DNA from 2 places in the Microbacterium sp. 77mftsu3.1 genome. Region 2 is predicted to be linked to the other one. Evidence: predicted binding sites of a transcription regulator. Region 2 holds the regulator's gene; the other holds the start of a gene.
What was found. Region 2 encodes HspR, which represses chaperone genes until heat shock. Its sites were predicted from a motif close to AAGTTGAGTCNNNNNGACTCAACTT; they were not measured.
Positions count from the first base shown of each region.

Region 1 (3,402 bases), on a different contig from region 2:
CATCCGTCTCGTCTGCCAACCGTGCCGCCATCTTGCGCGCCTGCACGGGGCCGACCCGGTCGTCGCTCGCGGCCGCATAGATGAGGGATGCCGGGTACCGCCGCCCGGGCTCGATGAGGTGATACGGCGAGAAGGTCTTCACGAACTCCCACTCGGCCGGGTCGTCGGGGTCGCCGTACTCCGCGATCCAACTGGCACCGGCCGACAGTCGCGTGTACCGCCTCATGTCGAGGAGGGGCACGCCGCAGACGATCGCCCCGAAGTCGTCGGGGTACTGGGTCAGCATGTTGCCGACGAGCAGGCCGCCGTTGCTGCGGCCGTGGCAGGCGATGCGGTCGGGGGTCGAGACGCCGCGTGCGACGAGGTCGCGCGAGACGGCGGCGAAGTCCTCGTATGCGCGGTGGCGGTTCTCGCGCAGGGCGGCCAGGTGCCACTCGGGTCCGAACTCCCCGCCGCCGCGGATGTTCGCGACGACGTACACGCGTCCCTCCTCGAGCCAGGCGGGGCCGACGATCGTCGGATACTCCGGGGTGAGCGCGTGCTCGAACCCGCCGTAGCCGTTCATGAGGACGGGGAGAGTGCCGGAGCGCTCCCGCGGACCGACCTCGAAGTAGGGCACGCGCGTGCCGTCGGCCGACGTCGCCCAGTGCTGCTCCGCGACGAGTCCGGACGCGTCGAAGGTGGGGCGGCTGCGGTCGACGACGCGGGGCTCGGCACCGGGGGCGATCACCAGGAGCGTCGGGGGAGTGAGGAAGCCGCGAGCGACCACCCACAGCTCGTCGTCCTCGTCGTCGTCGGCGGTGGCGACGCTCGCGCTGAAGAGGTCGGCGTCGCCGAGGCCCAGGTCGATGTCGACTCCGGTCAGCGTCTCGGGATCGAGCGACACGAGCCGGCTCTGCACGCGGTCGAGGATCGTCAGGACCAGGCGCGTGCGGGTCCATGTCCACGTTTCGAGCACCGCCGTGTCGCTCGGGGCGAAGGCGACGCGCAGGTTCGACCCGTCGCCCTCCGTGACGGTCTCGAGTGGACCGATGAGGAGGGTGCCCGACGGATGCGTCGTCTCGCCGATGCGCCACGGGGTCGTGGTCCGCACGGTGACGAGGTCGCCGTGAACATCGACGTTCGCGTCCTGCGGCACGGCGATCAGACGCGGCTCGCCGCCGTCCCAGACCCACGATTCGGAGTGGAAGAAGTCGTGCGCGATGACCACGATCGGCGTCGCCGTACCGCCGGTGCGGTCGACGTGCGCGAACACGCCGACGTCCGAGGCGACACCCGTCACGATGGGCGGCGCGTCCGCGAGCGACTCGCCCCGTCGCCAGGCGCGGGCGCTGATCGGATACCCCGAGTCGGTCACGCCGCCGCCGTGCAGTGCGGTGGCGACGAGCAGGGTGTCGCGGTCGACCCACGCGATCATCGTCTTCTCGGCGTCGAGGGCGAACGGGGTGTCGTCGACGAAACGACGTGCGTCGAGGTCGAACTCGCGCACGACGGTGGCGTCGCCGCCGTCGGGGCTCAGCCGCACGAGCGCCCGCCCGCTGCCCGCAGGTCCGTGAGCCGCGCCCGCGAACGCCCACGCCACGCCTTCCTCGCGGCCGAGCGCGTCGACGTCGAGCAGCACCTCCCAGGTCGGTTCGCCCGCGGCGAAGGCGGCGCGGGATGTCCGTCGCCACAGGCCGCGGGGGTTTGCGGCATCCCGCCACAGGTCGTACATGAGATCGCCGTGGCGGCTCGGGACGACGAGTCGATCGGGGTCCTGAAGGATGCCGGTCAGGCGGCGCTCGAGCGCGGTGCGGGTGTCGCCCAAGAAGGCCGCCTCGGTCTCGGCGGTCCGTTCGGCTGCCCAGGCGCGGGCCTCGGGTCCGTCGATCTCCTCCAACCAGAGGAACGGGTCGGCGGGCTCGGGGGCGGTCTCGTGGGCGCTCATGTCGCCAGCCTAAGGCCGTCTCCGACGTGGGCGTTCGCCGTGCGAGAACCGTTGGCACTCGGTGGGTCAGAGTGCTAATCTGAACGTACTTGAGCCGCAGGGGCTCAACTTTAAGACCACATCACCGAAGGAGAGAATCATGGCAACCTACGACCCGTTCCGTGACATCGACCGCCTGGCGTCGACCCTCTTCGACACGCGCCGCGGCCCGCGACGGATGCCGATGGACCTGTTCCGCGACGGCGACCACTACGTCCTGAACGCCGACCTGCCGGGCATCGACCCGGGCTCGGTCGACATCGACGTGGACGGCCAGCTGCTCACCATCCGCGCCGAGCGCACCGTGGGGGCGGCCGACGGGGTGAAGTGGATCACGCGCGAGCGTGAGACCGCGAGCTTCCTGCGCCAGCTGAACCTCGGCCAGGGCATCGACACCGACGCCATCACGGCGACCTACAGCAACGGTGTGCTCACCGTCACCATCCCGGTGAGCGAGAAGGCCAAGCCACGCAAGGTCGAGGTGGTCGCCGACGGTTCGGCCCCGACCATCTCCGCCCGCGAGAGCGATCCGCAGCCGATCGACCAGTGATCACCGCGGCATCCTCGCACTGACGCGAATCGCCCCGCATCCGTCTCGGATGCGGGGCGATTCGCGTGCGTCACACGCCGCGGAGGCGCGCGGTCAGCTTCTCGAGCTGTGCGAGTTCGTCGTCGGTGAGGACCGACATCCGTTCGGCGATCGTCCGGCCGTGGACCGTCGCCAGCCGACGGAACATCGTCGCGCCCTTGTCGGTGGCGCGGAGGATCGCGCCGCGGCCGTCCTGCGGGTCGGGCTGCTTGGAGACGAGCCCGCGTGCCACCATCCGGTCGACCAGCCGCGAGACGCTGGGCTGGCTGATGAGCATGTTGGCGGTCACGTCGCGCAGGCGTGCGGTGTGCTCATCGCAGCGCGTCACCGTCAGCAGGACGTCGTACTCGGCACCGGACAGCTGATCGTCGTCGAAGTCCCGGGAGATCTCGGCCATGACCTCGTGCTGCGCGCGGAAGAGGCTCTCCCACGCGGCGATGGCGAGGCGTCGATCGGTCATGGCGTCAACTGTATCGCCGCGGGCAGACGCGCCGAGCGCCGATGGTCGCCTCGGCTTCACCGCGCCGTCACGTGCCGTTCGCACGCTCAGGAGAGCATTCTCATGAACTGTGTTGTCGCTATGTCCTGACAAACCCGCGTGTCATCGATAGTCTGCGACGACTCCCGCAACCGATGGAAGTGAGGCGCGCCCGTGAGCGTGAAGAAACAGACAAGACGAGCAGGCAGCCGGACTCGCGGCGCGATCGGGGGCCTCGGCATCCTCGTCGCGTGCACTCTGGCAGCCGTCCCCGCCTTCGCGGCGGACGGATTCACCGAGGCGCAGAAGACGGCGACCTACTCGTCGGACGCGACCGCCTCGACGGGCGATTCGAGCGCTCCCAGCGCC
Region 1 is NZ_FNCR01000005.1:31,148-34,549, reverse strand. Features, by position in the region: gene BLR68_RS13060 (prolyl oligopeptidase family serine peptidase) at 1-1,927, opposite strand, end outside; gene BLR68_RS13055 (Hsp20/alpha crystallin family protein) at 2,067-2,516, shown strand; gene BLR68_RS13050 (MarR family winged helix-turn-helix transcriptional regulator) at 2,587-3,015, opposite strand; gene BLR68_RS13045 (acid phosphatase) at 3,208-3,402, shown strand, end outside.
Region 1: the regulator HspR is predicted to act here: its motif matches at 2,014-2,038, upstream of BLR68_RS13055 (Hsp20/alpha crystallin family protein).

Region 2 (3,402 bases):
CAACCAGGCCGAGACGCTCTCGTACTCGATCGAGAAGCTCCTCAGCGAGAACGCCGACAAGTTGCCCGACGACGTGAAGACCGAGGTCCAGGCCGACGTCGACGCGCTCAAGACGGCGCTCGCGGGCGACAACGACGACACCGTCAAGGACGCCTACGACAAGCTGAACGCGTCGCAGACCAAGATCGGCGAGGCGATCTACGCCGCGAGCCAGGCCGACGCCGCACAGGCGCCGACCGATGCTCCGGCCGGCGAGCAGCCGGCATCCTCCGATGAGGATGTCGTCGACGCCGAGGTCGTCGACGACGAGGACGAGAAGAAGTAAGCATGGCGGACAAGGACTTCGAGAAGCCGGACGAGGGCGACGACGTCGCCGCGACCCCGGCCGAGGAGTCGGTGGAGCCCTCCGGGGATGCCGACACGGAGCCGGACGCGCTCACGGTCGACGACATCCTCGGCGCGGCCCAGTCCGACGAGGCTGCTGTCGCGGATGCACCGGAGGAGGAGCACGACCTGCTCCTCGACCTGAAGCGCGTGCAGGCGGAGTACGCCAACTACCGTCGTCGCACCGAGGAGCAGCGCGAGGTGGAGCTCGCGCGCGCCAAGGGCGCCGTCGCGAAGGGGATGCTCCCCGTGCTCGACGACCTCGACCGCGCTGAGAAGCACGGCGACCTCGCCGAGGGCAGCGCGCTGGCGGCGATCGCCGAGAAGATGCGGGCCGTCGTGGCCCGCCTGGGAGTGGAGCGTTACGGCGCTGCGGGCGACGCGTTCGACCCGCAGCAGCACGAGGCGATCTTCCAGGCGCCCACGCCCGGCACGACCGAGCCGACGATCCTCGAGGTCGTCGAGATCGGTTACCGCCTCGGTGACCTCGAGCTGCGTCCGGCGAAGGTCGTGGTCGCGGTTCCGACTGAGTAAGGGGCGCGCTGATGGCCAGTCAGGATTGGTTCGACAAGGACTTCTACAAGGTGCTCGGGGTGTCCAAGGACGTCTCCGACGCCGACCTGAAGAAGACGTACCGCAAGCTGGCGCGCACCTACCACCCCGACTCGAACGCGGGGGACCCCGCGGCCGAGGCGAAGTTCAAAGAGGTCAGCGAGGCGTACTCGGTGCTCAGCGACAAGGAGCAGCGCGCCGAGTACGACCAGTTGCGCGCCATGGGGTCGGGGAGCGCCCGCTTCCAGCCCGGGGCGAGCGGCGGGTTCGAAGACGTGTTCAGCCGATTCCAGCCGGGTGGCGCGGGCGGCCAGCAGGCCGACTTCGATGACCTCTTCGCGATGTTCGGGCAGCAGAGCGGCGGACGGTTCGGTTCCGGTCGCTTCGGGCAGCCGAGCGGCGGATTCCGCGGCTTCGGCGGCCCGCAGCGCGGGGCCGACGTCACCGCCCGCACGACGCTCGACTTCACGACGGCCGTGAAGGGCGACACCATCACGCTCCAGGGCGACGACGGCAAGCCCATCAAGGTGAAGATCCCCGCAGGGGTCTCGGACGGGCAGAAGATCAAGCTCCGCGGTCGCGGTCGCCCCTCGCCGGACGGCGGCGAGGCGGGTGACATCGTCCTCACGGTCGGTGTGCGCCCGCATCCCGTCTTCACGCGCGAAGGGCTGAACCTCCGCATCCATGTCCCCGTCACGTTCACCGAGGCGGCGCTGGGTGCCACCATCGAGGTCCCGACGCTCGGCGGCGACAGCGTCAAGCTGCGCGTCGCGCCGGGGACCCCGTCCGGGCGCGTGCTGCGCGTGAAGGGCCGCGGGGTGCAGACGGCGAAGGGCACCGGCGACCTGCTCGCCGAGGTCCAGGTCGCTGTCCCGACCCACCTCGACGGACCCGCGCGCGAAGCGCTGGAACGTTTCCACGAGCTGGAACCCAAGGAGAACCCCCGCGCCGATCTCATGGCCAAGGCGCGCGAGTGAGGTGAGACGCATGGCGAACGAGCAGGTCGACGAAGACGCCCCGATCCTCGCGATCGCGGTGGCCGCTGAGCTCGCAGGCATGCACCCGCAGACGCTGCGTCAGTACGACCGGCTGGGACTCGTGGTACCGGCGCGCACCCGTGGCGGGTCGCGCCGGTACTCCCTCCGGCACGTCGCGCAGCTGCGCGAGGTGGCGCAGATGTCGGCCGACGGCGTGAGCCTCCCGGCCATCTCGCGCATCATCGAGCTCGAGAACCAGGTGCGGATGCTGCGCCGCGAGGTCTCGGGACTGCAGGGTCGCCTGCGCGACGAGGTCGCCGCACGCCGCGGTGCCCGCGTGTTCGCCGCCGGCGCGACGGGCTCGGTCGTGACGCTCCGCCAGGGCACGCGCGTGCGCCGCGCGACCGACGTCGTCCTGTACCGCCCCCACCCGCCGACCGACTGACGCGGGGGCCGGCCCGGGGCCGGCTCGTCGAGCCGACGCGAACTGCACTCACGACCGACGGATGCCGACAGTTCGCGTCGGGTCGAGCCTTCTGCCCGGGTGGTGAGCGCGCGGAGTCGTCCACAGAGGGGCGGATGCCGGGGGAGCTCGGGTGGCGGGCGGGCGAGCCTCTGGGAGTGAGACCGCCGACGCCGTTGCCTGCACACCTTCCGCCCGCGTTCGCCCTCGCTGAGGCGCAGGATGCCGGGGTGACGTACGCGCGCTTGCGGGGGCGGGACCTGTCGCGGCCGTATCGCGGGGTTCGCGCACGGCACGATCCGACCGGCGCCGTCGCCCGCGCGGTCGCGTACGTGCCAAAACTCCGCCCTGGCGAGCACTTCTCGCACGCGACGGCGATCGCGCTCGCAGGCGGGTGGATCCCCGACCGTCTGAGGGCGGAGGTGGATGTCTCGGCTGTCCGGCCGACGGGACGTGCGCGCGGCACAGCGGTCCGGGGGCACGAAGCGGCGGCGCCTGTCCGTCACGTGGTCGGCGGGTTGCCATGCGTCGAACCGTCCGCCGCGTGGTGCAAGGCGGCATCCCTTCTCGATGACCGTGAACTCGTCGTCGCGGCGGACTCGCTCATGCGGAGGCAGCAGCCCGTGCTCGCGATCGGCGACCTCGCGCAGGCCGTCGAGGAGCGCGAGCGAACGCGCCATGTCGGCAGGCTGCGACGTGCGCTCATCCGCGCTCGTGAGCGGACGGATTCCGTGGCTGAGACGCTTCTCCGCCTCGACGCGGCGGACGTGGGCCTTCCCGAGTTCGCCGTCAACGAGGTCATCCGCGACGCACGGGGCACCTTCCTGGCGTACGGCGACCTCGTGCACGCGCCGACGAAGGTGCTGCTCGAGTACGACGGGCAGCAGCACCGGCTGGACGATCGCCAGTATGCGCGCGACGTCGAGCGCCTCGACGCGCTGGCCGCCGCCGGCTGGCGCGTGATCCGCGTGAATCGCTCGCACCGCGGTCCCGAGCGTCGCCGCATCCTCGCGCGCGTGCACGCCG
Region 2 is NZ_FNCR01000002.1:364,329-367,730, forward strand. Features, by position in the region: gene dnaK (molecular chaperone DnaK) at 1-325, shown strand, start outside; gene BLR68_RS06765 (nucleotide exchange factor GrpE) at 328-918, shown strand; gene BLR68_RS06770 (DnaJ C-terminal domain-containing protein) at 930-1,913, shown strand; gene BLR68_RS06775 (heat shock protein transcriptional repressor HspR) at 1,924-2,358, shown strand; gene BLR68_RS06780 (DUF559 domain-containing protein) at 2,535-3,402, shown strand, end outside.